2 linked regions of the Lujinxingia sediminis genome follow. The protein of the gene in region 1 interacts with the protein of each later gene in a pairwise test. Links are inferred from orthologs where the notes say so. Each region holds a gene or a part of one and is shown on either strand. Other genes may lie near its edges. The genes, in order: topA and EA187_RS13595.

Region 1 (6,275 bases):
TCCGAGAGCCGTCCCAGGCCGGCCTCCGGCGATGGCGAGCTTGGCGAGACCTACCTGCGTACCCTGATGCTGGTTCGTGAGGGCCATGATTATCGAGACATTGCAAAGGAGCGTGGGCTCACCCCCTCAAGCGTACTGCGCCATTTTATGACCCTGGCTCAACACGGCCACAGGCTCCCGCTCGACGAGCACGCCGACGGTCGCCTCCTGCCAGAGCTGCGCGAACTTGCCAGCGAGTGGTCTCCCGATGATAAGCTTGCTCCACTCAAAGAACGCCTCACCACTCCCTGCGACTACGATACGCTGAAGCTGAACCTCGCCATCGTACTTCAGGAGCGTTTTGAACACGACCAACCCCCCGAAGTCTCCTGAGAGCCTGCTTCACCGAGCGGTAAGGCACGCGCTCGCCCGTCAGGCCACGCCGATCGCGCCGGATCAGCGGGTGCTCGTCGTCATCCCCGACGCCACACGCCCTGTTGATCTTCCCGATGTGCTCGAGCCTCTGCTCACACATCTCAACAGCTTTGAGCCCGCGCATATCTCGGTGCTGGTCGCCCTGGGACTGCACCGCGCGCTGGCCCTCTCCGAGCTCCGGCCCCTCCTCGAGATCTGTCAGGCCGCCGGCGCCTCACTCACCCAGCACAACCCGCACCACCCGCGCCTCTCAATGCTCGGCGCCGACGTCGGTCTCGTTGCCGAGCCCCAGGCCGAGCCGTTGATCGGCTCGGCCCCCCCCGGTGCCGATCGCCCGCTGCCCGCGCTCCTCCACCCGATGCTCTTTCAACACGATCGCATCATCGTCGTCGGCACCGTTGAGCCGCACCAGTACGCCGGCTTCTCCGGGGGCATCAAAGCCCTGGCGATTGGCTGCGCCGGCGAAGAGACCATCGGCACCCTGCACGGCCTGGAGCTCTTACGTCACCCCGGCGTGCGCCTGGGGCGCATCGACGATAACCCCTTCCAGCAGGCCCTCTGGCGGGTGGCAAAGATGTCGGTTCCCGTCGACGCGCTACAGATTGTACCCGGCCACCCCGAGCCCCGTGCGCTTCTCTTCGGCCCGGTCCGCCCCACCTTTGAGGCCGCCTGCACCATCGCCCGTAAGGCGTTCTTCTACATCAGTGAGCCGCTGCCCTGGCTGCATCTGAAGTTGCCTCCAAGCAAATCGGACAACTTCTACCAGGCCTCGCGCGCGGCCACCTACGCCGCGCTCGTCGAGCACAGCGCCTTAATGCCCGGAGGCTGGATCGTACTGGAAGCCACCTGCCCCGAGGGCCTGGGACGCGGCGATGGTGAGCGCGCCTTCGCTCGCGCCCTGGCCCGCGGCCGCGACACCCTGCTCGCCGAGCTTCGCGGCGAGCTGCAATCGCCTGAGCCCGGCGTCGGCGGCCAGCAGCGCGCCTACGTGCTGGCCATGACTTTAGAGCGCAATCCCATCGCGCTTATCTCGCCACAACCTCTCCCGGAGCTCGACGCGGTAGGCATTCGCCAGTTCCGAAGCCTTCAGGAAGCCCACCGCGCCCTCAACCTTCCCCTGGTCACAGGTGTCTCGTTGCCCGACATCTTTACCGGACTGCCCATCCTCGACCATTGAGCCATTCTTAGCGCCGCCCCGGAACAATCCCTCGCCCACAAAAAAGCGTCCCCGCCCGAATCTCCGGCGAGGACGCTTTTTTGAGTTCTACGCCCGACCCTGGCTGGCCCACCCGTCGCGGGGCCAACATGCAGCAGGTCGGAAGTTGGCTCAGCTCGCGCTCTTCTGCTCGATGAGCTCCAACGCCTTCTCCAGCGTCATATCATCGGGGTTGGTGCCCTTGGGAAGCGAGGCGTTGACCTTGCCCAGCTTCACATAAGGCCCGTAGCGCCCGTCGAGCACGTTGATGGGCTTGCCACTATCCGGATCGGTGCCCAGCTCCTTGAGCACCTTACGGCTGCTTGCACGACGTCCCTTGGGCTGCGCCAGAAGCTCCAGCGCCTGCTCCAACGTCACCGTGAAGACCATCTCCTGCTCGGGCAGGTTGCGGTACTCCTTGAGGTGCTTGACGAAAGGCCCGTAGCGCCCGATGCCCGCCTCCACCGGCTCGCCGTCTTCGGGGTGCTTGCCCAACTCGCGCGGAAGATCGAGAAGCTGCGCGGCCTGCTCCAGGGTGACGTCTTCGGGATTCATGCCCTTGGGCACCGAAGCCGTCGGTGGCTTCTTGTTGTCTTCGGTGCGCTCACCCAGCTGGAAATACGGTCCGAAGCGACCATTCATCAAAAAGATCGGCTCGCCCTTCTCCGGGTGAAGTCCCAGCGACTCGGGGCCTTTCTCGCGCTTCTCCAGAAGCTCCAGGATCTTCTCGTAATCGAGGTCGGCCGGCGGAATGTCGTCGGGCACATCGACGGTCTTGGTTTCTCCTTCGACCTCGATCTGCACGTAGGGCCCGTAGCGCCCCACCTTCAGCGTGGCCGGGAAGTCTTCCAGGGTGACCTCGCGGGCCAGATCCGGCTCGATCTTCTCTTCACCCTCGTTGACCTTGTCGGCAAAGGCCCCTTCGCGGCGATAGAACTGGTGCAGGTACTCGACCTTGGAGCCCTTACCGGCGGCGATCTCATCGAGATCATCTTCCATGCGGGCCGTAAACTGCGTGTCGACCAGCTCCCCGAAGTGTTTCTCCAGAAACTCGGTGACGGCAAAGGCCATGTAGGTGGGCACCAGCGTGCGGCCCACCTTGCGACCGTACTTCTCGCCAGCGGTGATCTTGCTCATGATCGTGGCGTAGGTACTCGGACGGCCCACACCTTCTTCTTCGAGCACCTTAACCAGCGAGGCTTCGGTGAAGCGTGCCGGCGGCTTGGTCTCGTGACCGATGGCCTCAAGCTCGTTGCAGTCCACCTCACCCCCCTCTTTGAGGGCGGGAAGGAGCACTTCGCGATCTTCGAGGGCTGCTTCCGGATCATCGGCCCCTTCGACGTAGGCGCGCATGAAGCCCGCGAAGTCGATGCGGTTGCCGTTGGCGCGGAACACGTAGGTATGCTCGTCGTCGCTGACCTTCAGATCCACACGCACGCTGGTCTTTTTGGCGTCGGCCATCTGGCTGGCGACGGTACGCTTCCAGATCAGGTCGTAGAGCTTGCGATCCCGCCCTTTAAGGCCCGACTTATTCGGGTGCACGAAGGCGTCACCAGTGGGACGAATCGCCTCGTGCGCCTCCTGAGCGCCCTTGGCCTTCGAGGCGTAAACCCGAGGCTTATCGGCCACGTACTCCGCTCCGTAGAGCTCGCCGGCAGCCTTCCGCGCGGCGTTGAGCGCCTGCTGCGAAAGGTTCACCGAGTCGGTACGCATGTAGGTGATAAAACCGTTCTCGTAGAGTGACTGCGCAACCCGCATCGTATCGGAAGCCGACAGCCCCAGCTTACGGCTGGCCTCCTGCTGCAGCGTCGAGGTGATAAAGGGCGGCTTGGGCCGAGTGGTGTACGGGCGCTCGGTGATCTCGTTGACCGTCCAGGGGCGGCTGGCCAGCTGCTCGACCATCTTTTTGGCCTGCTTCTCATCAAGAAGCAGGACATTTTTGCCCTCGGTGATCTTGCCGGTGTTCTCATCGAAGTCCTTGCCGGTGGCAACCCGGGTGCCATCGACCTCATGAAGCACCGCATCAAAGGCGTTGCCCTTCTCGGCAAGCTGCGCTTTGAGATCCCAGTAGGAGCCCATGCGGAAACGACGACGCTCGCGCTCGCGCTCCACAAGAAGTCGCACGGCCACCGATTGCACGCGCCCGGCCGAGAGGCCGTACTTGATCTTTTTGCCGACCAGCAAGGAGAGCGGGTAGCCCACCAGGCGGTCGAGGATGCGGCGAGTCTCCTGGGCTTCCACCAGGTGATCATCGACCTCGCGGGTGTTCTCCAGAGCGCGCTCGATGGCCGACTTCGTGATCTCGTGAAAGACCATGCGATGGGTCGGACATTTGGGCTTGAGCTCTTCCAAAAGGTGCCAGCTGATCGCCTCTCCTTCACGGTCTTCGTCCGTTGCGAGGTAGAGGGCGTCGGCCTTCTTAAGCTCCGCCTTGAGCTCTTTGATGGCCTTCTTGGAGCGGGGATCTTTGACCACGTATACGGCGTCAAAGCCCTCGTCGATGTTCACGCCGAGGCTGGCCCAGGGCTCCTTTTTATACTTCGCCGGCATCTGGCCGGCGTTGTCCGGGAGGTCGCGGATGTGGCCCAGCGAGGCCTTCACCACAAACTCCTTCGGCAGGTATTTTTGAATGGTCTTCGCCTTGGAGGGCGACTCGACGATCACGAGTTTTGACATAGAAGGATTCCGCGCTTCGCTGTTCATGTATTCACAGGGCCCAACGGCTTCGAGGCTCAGATCTACGCGCTCATCACCAGGTGGCAAGGCGCATTCACTGCGCGCCCCATAAGTAGGGGCCTGTCCACCTTCACCCGTTGCCCGTGGGGGGCTTTCATAGAGAAGAGCCCGGGGGTTTGTCCAGCCTCACCGCCAACCGGGCCTGCAAAAGAGCCCCGCGTTGCCATGCAGCGCGGGGCTCCACACACTCGCCAGGTCTTTGCATCGAGCCTGACGCTTCGACCTACTCTTCGTCGATCTTCCCGGGAGAGTCGACCTCATCGCTGCCCGCATCATCGCCGGACTTCGGAGCGCCGGGACCTTTACCGGACTTCATCATCGTGTAGAAGTCGCGCATCTGCTTCTCGAGATCCTCGGCCGAGAGGTTGGAGAGATCCATCTTCTTGAGCTGCTCCTCGTCCATGTCGCCGAGCATGCTCTTGGGAAGATTTTTCATCAGCGTGGGGGCCTGCTTGATCGCCATCTCGAAGATGGGCTTAAACGCCCCGCGGATGTTGCCCGACTCATCAAAGAGCTGGTCGAGCATGCCCATGGGATTGCCTCCGGGCATCTTCGAACCGGCCTTGCCGCCCGGCCCGAAGGCATCGGCAAACGACGAGGGATCGAAGTCTTTGCCAAACATGTCAAAGATCGAGCTGTCCAGGGCGGGCATCTCCACCGAGTCGTAGGCCGGTCCCAGCAAGAACATCGGAAGCTCGGCCGGCGCGCTGGAGGCGCGCTCCAGATCTTCGCGGGCTGCCTCCTCCTCTCCGCTCATCTGCAACGCGGCGCCGCGCACCGCGTAGGCGTCGGGCAGGCTCGGATCGAGCATGACAGCGCGCTCGGCCGCCTTCATTCCGGCGCTGACCTTGCCCTCGGCCAGCTGCACATTGGCGAGCTGCACAAACGCAAAGGCTTCTTCCGGGTAGATGTTGGAAGCGCGCAGCGCATCTTCACGGGCCAGGCGATGCTCCCCGCGCGCCAGACGCAGGTGGCTGCGCATCAAGATCGCCTCCAGCGCCACATCGGTGCCCTCGCCGACGGCGATATCGAGCAGGATCAACGCCTCATCGACCTGGCCGCGCAGCATATGCAGGCGCGCCATCGCCAGGGCGTAGTCAGGATCGTCGGCGTCGAGTTCCCGGGCAGCCTTCAAGTCGCGCTCGGCCGCCTTCAGATCGCTCAAGCGCAGGTGCACCTCCCCGCGCAACGCCAGGATCTCGGCGTTCTCCGGATCAGCGGTGAGTGCGTGGGTGAGGTCGGCGCAGGCCTCCTCGTACTCCTCAAGCTCCACCGCCACCAACGCCCGACCCATCAGCATGCCCGGATCGCCCTCTTTACGCGCGATCGCCTCGTTGAAATACGCCTGCGCGGCCTCCGGCTCATCAAGCTGGTAACTCGCCCACCCGGCCACCGCCATCGTGGACGCGTCGCGCCAGCCGGCCTTCCACGCCCCCTGAGCGTCGGCCAGCGCGTCATCGACCTCTTCGAGATCGAGGTAGAGCTCGGCACGCCGGCTCAGCAGCCGACCGCGCAGAAGATCATCTTCGTTGCGCGCACCCGGCTCCTCTCCGCCCGGCCCCATCGTCTCAAGCATCGCGCTGAGCCGACCGATCGCCTGGTGCAGAGCGCCATCTTCAATCAGAGGCGAAAGCTCGGAGGTGAGCTGGGTCCACATCGCCTCATAGCTCGGACTGAGCTCCACGGGGGGTTGTTTTACGTCACTCATAATCACCGCGTCCCATCGACAGACGCCCGCTCTCCTCAAGAAAGCGGGCGTCGGTCGGATCGTCATGAATGTGGGCGGCGCGAGCGCGCCTGCGCCTCAAAAAAGCGCCTTATTTCGCCGCGCTGGCCTTCTCGAAGAGCTTCCGCAGGGGCTGCTCGCCCTGGAAGCCCATCATCACGTCGACGACGTCGTTGCCGCGCATCGCCACGACCATCGGGATGG
Region 2 (6,114 bases), on another replicon or contig:
ACGCACGAGGGCCTTCATAGCACCGAGAGGTGGTATGCGAGTGGCCAGGGCGCCTCGGTGGACTTGAGTCGAGTGCCGAATGGCCGAGGGGGTAGGCATAGCAGGCGATGCGCCGGAGAAGTGAAGCCGGACGACGGGGGGCATCTCGCGTTCTATACGTTCATGGCGAGCTTAGCAGGCATCTGCGCGCATATTTTTTGATTCGGGAGAGGCGGGCGACCTGCGTGAGTGGACTGTCCGAGGGGGCCGGAGCACATGGTACGGCACTGTGCCGTCGAAGCGCGATTGTTCCGCATGGGAACGTGCAGTCACGCTTGCCGGCTTTCCATCGACTGCGTTGAAAGGCATAGGCTTCGAGAAAGTCGCGGCGGGCAGCTTCGGCGCGGCGCATGAGTTCAGCATCTGTGGTGGCAAATCGGGGAATGAAGCTGCGTGAGGGTGTCGGCGTGTCGGGCGAGGTATAGGGATCGAGCTGTTGGAGCACCTCACTGGAGTATTGAGTCGTCTCACTGCCCTTCTGACGTTCGGCGAGAATCTCAAGGCGAGCTTCTTCGATGCGAGCTTCGAAATGGGCAATCGTTTTGTCGAGGGGCCAGTCCTCGTAGCCAGGAGGAGGTTCAGGAGTCAGCTCGATAAACTCCGGAGCCGTATCGCCGAAAAATCTGGACGGGCGGGGAATCTGGAGGGGCTTTCCCCAGTCTTTGGGCTGGATCATAAAGCCTGGCCAGTCTTCAAGACGATCGACAACGCCTGCTCGCACCGGGTTTAGAAGGGTGTAGATAAGTTTACGATCGCTGGCGTCCTGGTCGAGCAAAACGCAATCACAGTAGGTGCCCGCTTCCCAGAAATGACCTTTTCGCTCAAGCGCCTTGTTGCGAGCTCGCGCAATGCTCGCAAAGCTGTCGCGAGCCATATTGCTGCGCTCGCCGGTGTTGTCCGTGATGACGAGATGGATATGGTTGGACATGACGGTTACCGCGTGAATCGACTGGCCGTGGCGGGTAGCCGCTCGCGCGAAAGCGTAAGCCGTTAGTTCCGCAAGCTCCGCGTCAGGACGCAGAAAGAAGCGTCGTTCCGAGGTGCGTCGTGTGATAAAAACCAGTTGGTCAGGTAGGTGTTGACGGGGCGCGGTCATGGTAGTTCTCCAAGAGAGGTGACGTTAACAGCGCTGTGTGTCTGTTATCGCGTGCCTTCGGAGAGCTTTGCGTGAGAGCCCTACTTTTTTGCCGTCGTAGGACGTTTTGAGGCGCGAGAGCGTTGAGCAGGTAGATGTTTCACATGTGAAACGTGAGTAGATGATGTGCCCTGCTCTTCAGGGGGACCGGGAGTCAGGAGGGGAACCGGGAGTCAACTTGAGCAGTGTCGAAAAGGGCGAGGTGGACGATGCAAGGAGACGGGTTTGAGAGTAGTTCGCAGCCCTACTGGACCCTTGAGAGTCAGGGTGAGTCGGAGTTGGTCGTTGAGCGAAGCAGGTTTATCGGGTTTGCCAGTCGAGTCGTGACGGAAGGCGAGGCGTTGGCACGTGTTGACGAGATACGACGGCGATTTCATGACGCGCGTCATGTCTGCTACGCGTTGCGGATCGGACGGGGAGTCGAGCAGGTTGAGCGCGGTGTGGATGATGGGGAGCCTGGTCGAAGCGCCGGGTTTCCGATGCTTCAGATCCTTCAGGGGCGCGAGCTATGCGATACGTTGGTCGTTGTCGTGCGCTACTTTGGCGGAATAAAGCTCGGAGTCGGGGGGCTCGCTCGTGCGTATCGAGAAGCAGCGAGAATGGCGTTGGACGACGCTGTTGCGGTTGAGCGGTTCCCGGAGGTGGTTGCGGACTTGGTCGTTCCCTACTCGGTTCAGGCTCAGGTTGAGCACCTGCTCGACGGTCAGCAGGGCGTGCGCGTCATTGAAACGCATTATGGCGCAGAGGTGTGTATGCGGCTGGCGATTCGCTGCGTCGATCGCCAGATGATTGAAACTCGCCTTGCAGCGTTGTTGCAGCGCGACGAGCGTGATGTGCTTGTGGAGACAGTCCCGGCTGGCACATCTTAACGACGTGAATGCGTTGGTATGGAGCGCTGAAAGGATGGTGGATTGCCGCGAGCCAGGGTCTTGACCCCGGGTCGTGCTCCTGACCCCGGGTCGTGCTCCTGACCCCGGGTCGTGCTCCTGACCTCGGGTCGTGCTCCTGACCCCGGGTCGTGCTCCTGACCCCGGGTCGTGCTCCTGACCCCGGGTCGTGCTCCTGACCCCCGGGCGTGCGTGCAACGCGAACGAGAGGGCCAATCGACTCCTATGCTTCACCAGTGGGGGGCGTTCGCCGTCAGGGACGTGTCGCAATCCATACAAGGTGTCGGCGGCCACGATCGCCGGCGGCGTACGACGTGTGGCGTTTGACCTGAAAGCGCGCTTTTTTGAGGCGCCGGGAGAAGGCCTGGTCATCGGAGACCGACCAGACGCCGAGGACTCCACCCGAACTCAGAGCGTGAAAGGCCCGCTCCAGGCCGGTCGCCCCGTAGAGGCCGTCATTCTCGCGGGCAGTGAGGGCTTCTGGTCCGTTGTCGACATCCAGAAGAATCGCATCGAAGCGTGTCTGTGTACGGGCAATATGCGCTGTCACGTCGCCTTCCAGCAGCGTGACACGCGGATCATCGAGAGGGCTGTTGGCGAGGGGGGCCAGGACACCGCGATTCCATGTGATGATCTCAGGGACGAGCTCGCTGATGAAGACCCGGGCATCGGCACGAAGGGCATCCAGGGCGGCCCGCAACGTAAATCCCATGCCAAGTCCGCCGATGAGGACACGGGCGTTGGGTCGGTGGGCGATCGGGGCGACTCCGCGGGTGCCAAGGTCGTCTTCCGAGCCATGGGCGCGCGAGGTCATCAATTCGATGCCGTGGGCGCGAAGCACGTACTCCCGGTCACGTTGTTGAAGGAGGAGTTCTCCGCCATCGGGAAGCGTCGTGCGCTCCAGGGTGAACCACGGTTTCATGCGAATCTCACAGAGGGGGCAGGCTGGGAAGTGTCGACGGGCACAGGGGAAGTCATTGATGCACGGGTCACGTGTTCTTGCTCGAACTCTTAACGTTTTGCGCGATGGGAACGCTAGTTCAAAAGCAGGTAGATGCCCACGACTGGAGTCGTCATCAACAGGGAGTTTAGTGTGGCGAGGGCGACAAGCGGCGCTAGAGCGATTGTTCGGGTTTTGCTTCGCAGGCTTAGAAGTCGTGTGTGCGCAGCGTCGAGGGTTTCGAGCGCCGTGCCAGCCGGCCCAGCCATCGTCGATTCAGAGGAGGGAAGAGTTTGGGGTGGTTTGGAGGCTGAGACGCGAAGCATGCGGGAGATCAGACGCGCGATGGTTTTGTCGAGAGCCCAGGTCACAGGGCGAGCGAAGACCCCCGCGGCTTGCTGCGCCGCACGACGCACGACCGGGTAGAGCAATCCCTGGTACAGGGTGAGTGAAAGTTTCTGGAGAGCGCTGGCGGAGAGTTTGCCTCGGCGAAGGGTATCGATCTCGGCCAGCGCTGACTTGAGACCTTCGAACACCATCACGACCAGTTGCCAGATGTTCTCCATGGCGAGGTCGACGACGCGCACAGCTCCCCAGGTGGCTCCGAGCCCCAGGCCAATGATGGCGCCGTATAGGATGAGTAGAGCCTGAGGAATCAGGCTCAGCGGCGCAAAGAGCCACCAGGAGAACGCCACGCAGATGACGACTGCAAGCGCACACCATCGCGCCATCAGGAAGAGCGCGGAGGGCAGGTTGAAGATGCGTTTTGCCCGCTGTTGAAGTGCGTTGCCGGACCTCCACTCGTGCCACCAGTCAGAAGGAATCGCGAGACGAGCCTCGGTACGCGTCAGCGGGGCCGGGAGTGGGGCTGGCGCTGGAGCATGTGCCGCGGGTGGTGGTTGCGTGTCCGTGGTAGGGCGTTGGTTGCCGAGCATGACATCCGTCCTGGTCAGAGGAGTCGGGCAGGACTAGCGAAGCGTGCTGGAAAGTTCGGTCCAGGCCGGCTGCTCGTCGGCGAGCATGGTCTGAAGCTTCTCGGTGGAGATTTGGCCTACCAGGACCGGCTGACGTCCGGGAGCGGGCCAGATCAACTTTGCAAGCAGGGCTTCGAGATCAGGCTGACACTCGCATGTCATCCACGCATCGACCAGTTCGTTTCGAACTGCCGCGGAGCTTTCGTCAGGGGGCCGGGTCGCCACACGTTCGATGAGAAGATCGACGGCGGGGCACGTTTGAGGGTTGGCAAGGTGGCCGGAAGCAGCGGCTCGCCGGATCGCGTCTTCATTCGGAGGGGCCGCCCGCTCTACGGGCGCCGGTGCGGGAACCACAAAGAGTACCGAGTCACCCAGTTCGTTGCGAAACGACGTAAGAACGCTCTTCATGCGCTCGGCAGAGGTGGGCCCGTCGATACGGAAGGCGATTGCTGGTGGCTCTCCACCGGAGTGTTGTTGCTGCGCCTGCCGAAGAGCGTCGGCCGCCGCGCTGAGATCGTCGTTGAAGTCTCGGCGCAACAGACTCAGCGTGGAGTCGCTGATACCGATGAGGATGCGCGGTGTCTGCCGGGTGGGGCTGAGTGGTGCGATGTCGCGCAGCGTTTGACTTTCCGCAGCGGGGCGAGTGGCGTCGATCCAGGCCTGGGCGCGCTCGGCGCTGGCCAGATCGCAGCTCCAGTCGTTGGATGGGAAGGGGAGTGGTGCCGCCGCGCCTGTGTCACCTCCTTCAGGGGCCTGATACGGCGAAGAGAGCTCCTGGGAGGTCTCGGTGACCTGCTCCGGGGCGGGCGCCGTGCGATCGCAACCTACGCTCAACAGGCTCAGCAGGAGCGCGCAGGTTGTGTGAGAGAGGCGGCTTTGAAGCAGGCCGGGCGATATCAGAGATGACGACGAGCAGGTCACGATGAGCTCCACTGAGAGAGGACAGGGTACACCAGCGTACGACGTCTGAGGTGTGCGCTAAATTCAGCGCATTAATAGGCGACGTCAGGCGTGTCATGGCTGGTGTTGAGAACCTCCACGATCGCTTCTCCGACGCCTGTGGCGGAGGCCGGGTTTTGGCCGGTGATCAGCCGTCCGTCAACGACCACGTTTTCCTGAAAATTGTCGGCTCCCTCAAAGTTTGCGCCGCGCTCCCGAAGTTCGCTCTCCAGCAGAAAGGGGACGACCTGATCGAGCTCCACGGCGCGCTCTTCGGCATCGGTAAAGCCGGTGACTTCTCGATCGGCGACAAGCCATTGACCGTCGGAGAGTTGCACATTCAGGAGAGCCGCCGGGCCGTGGCAGACCGCAGCGACGGTTCCGCCAGCCTCCCAGATGCGAGCGGTGACCCGTTGCACCGCGGCACTGTCGGCGAAATCCCACATGGTGCCATGGCCGCCGGCAAAGAAGATCGCCCGGTAATGTTCGGGGACAACCTGATGGATGGCCAGCGTCGTATCAAGCTGGCTGCGCAGAGCGTTGTCTTCCCAGAAACGGGCGTTGATCGGGTCGTCCATATCCAGGCTTTTCGGATCGGCAGCAACCGGACCTCCCTGCGGACTTGCAAAGTCGATGGTATAGCCGGCCTCGGTAAGCACAGACCAGGGATGGGTGACTTCGCTGAGGTAGTAACCGGTCGGTGTGTCGGTATCACCAAGCATCGTATGGTTGGTGAGCACAAACAGGATCTTGCCTTGCTCGCCGCGGTCGTCACGCTCCGAGGAGTCCTCGTTGGAGGGCGCGAGTGCGTCACGAGAGCCGCTCTCGCCCTGCGGCGCACTCGACGCTCCGGTGGCGCAGGCGATAAGCGCGACAGGGAAGAGAATGAGCGTGGCAAGGCGGAAGATGGATGCGAGCAGGGGCATGAATCGACCGTGTCCGAGGTGGATGGGAGCCGGTGGTGAGCGCGCCTCACCGAGGTGAACAAAGAAGTATCCTGCGCACCGGTTCAGCACAGGCAAGAACGTTCTTTTCGACCGGAGCCCACCACGTCAACCATGCTCGCCATAGAGTTCGAATAGCGGCGATGGTGCTGGCGCAGAGGCGCCCCGGGGTTGGTCTCAGAGCACGCTTTGAGGCGACCGGGAGTCAGCCTTCCGAAGCCAGGCCGATGACTCGCCCCCCCCCGCGATTATGCGG

Evidence for each region.
Region 2: the proteins of topA (region 1) and EA187_RS13595 interact in binary tests that used the Escherichia coli proteins (3 or more experiments, as listed by UniProt). The link is inferred for Lujinxingia sediminis from one-to-one orthologs.

Annotation. Positions count from the first base shown.
Region 1 is NZ_SADD01000002.1:217,420-223,694, forward strand. Bases 1,514-4,592 are described here. They hold topA (type I DNA topoisomerase), read right to left. Parts: upstream 4,286-4,592; coding sequence 1,742-4,285; downstream 1,514-1,741. Other genes in these bases: EA187_RS06670 (lactate racemase domain-containing protein), read left to right, coding at 1,514-1,591; EA187_RS06680 (tetratricopeptide repeat protein), read right to left, coding at 4,569-4,592. In the rest of the region: EA187_RS06665 (RecQ family ATP-dependent DNA helicase), read left to right, coding at 1-372; more of EA187_RS06670, read left to right, coding at 341-1,513; more of EA187_RS06680, read right to left, coding at 4,593-6,053; trxA (thioredoxin), read right to left, coding at 6,163-6,275. UniProt on the Escherichia coli protein: Releases the supercoiling and torsional tension of DNA, which is introduced during the DNA replication and transcription, by transiently cleaving and rejoining one strand of the DNA duplex.
Region 2 is NZ_SADD01000008.1:247-6,360, forward strand. Bases 296-3,213 are described here. They hold EA187_RS13595 (IMPACT family protein), read left to right. Parts: upstream 296-1,383; coding sequence 1,384-2,043; downstream 2,044-3,213. Other genes in these bases: EA187_RS13590 (transposase), read right to left, coding at 296-1,135; EA187_RS13600 (spermine/spermidine synthase domain-containing protein), read right to left, coding at 2,315-2,983; EA187_RS13605 (hypothetical protein), read right to left, coding at 3,097-3,213. Also shown: more of EA187_RS13590, read right to left, coding at 161-295; more of EA187_RS13605, read right to left, coding at 3,214-3,732; EA187_RS13610 (hypothetical protein), read right to left, coding at 3,970-4,809; EA187_RS13615 (type 1 glutamine amidotransferase domain-containing protein), read right to left, coding at 4,968-5,840.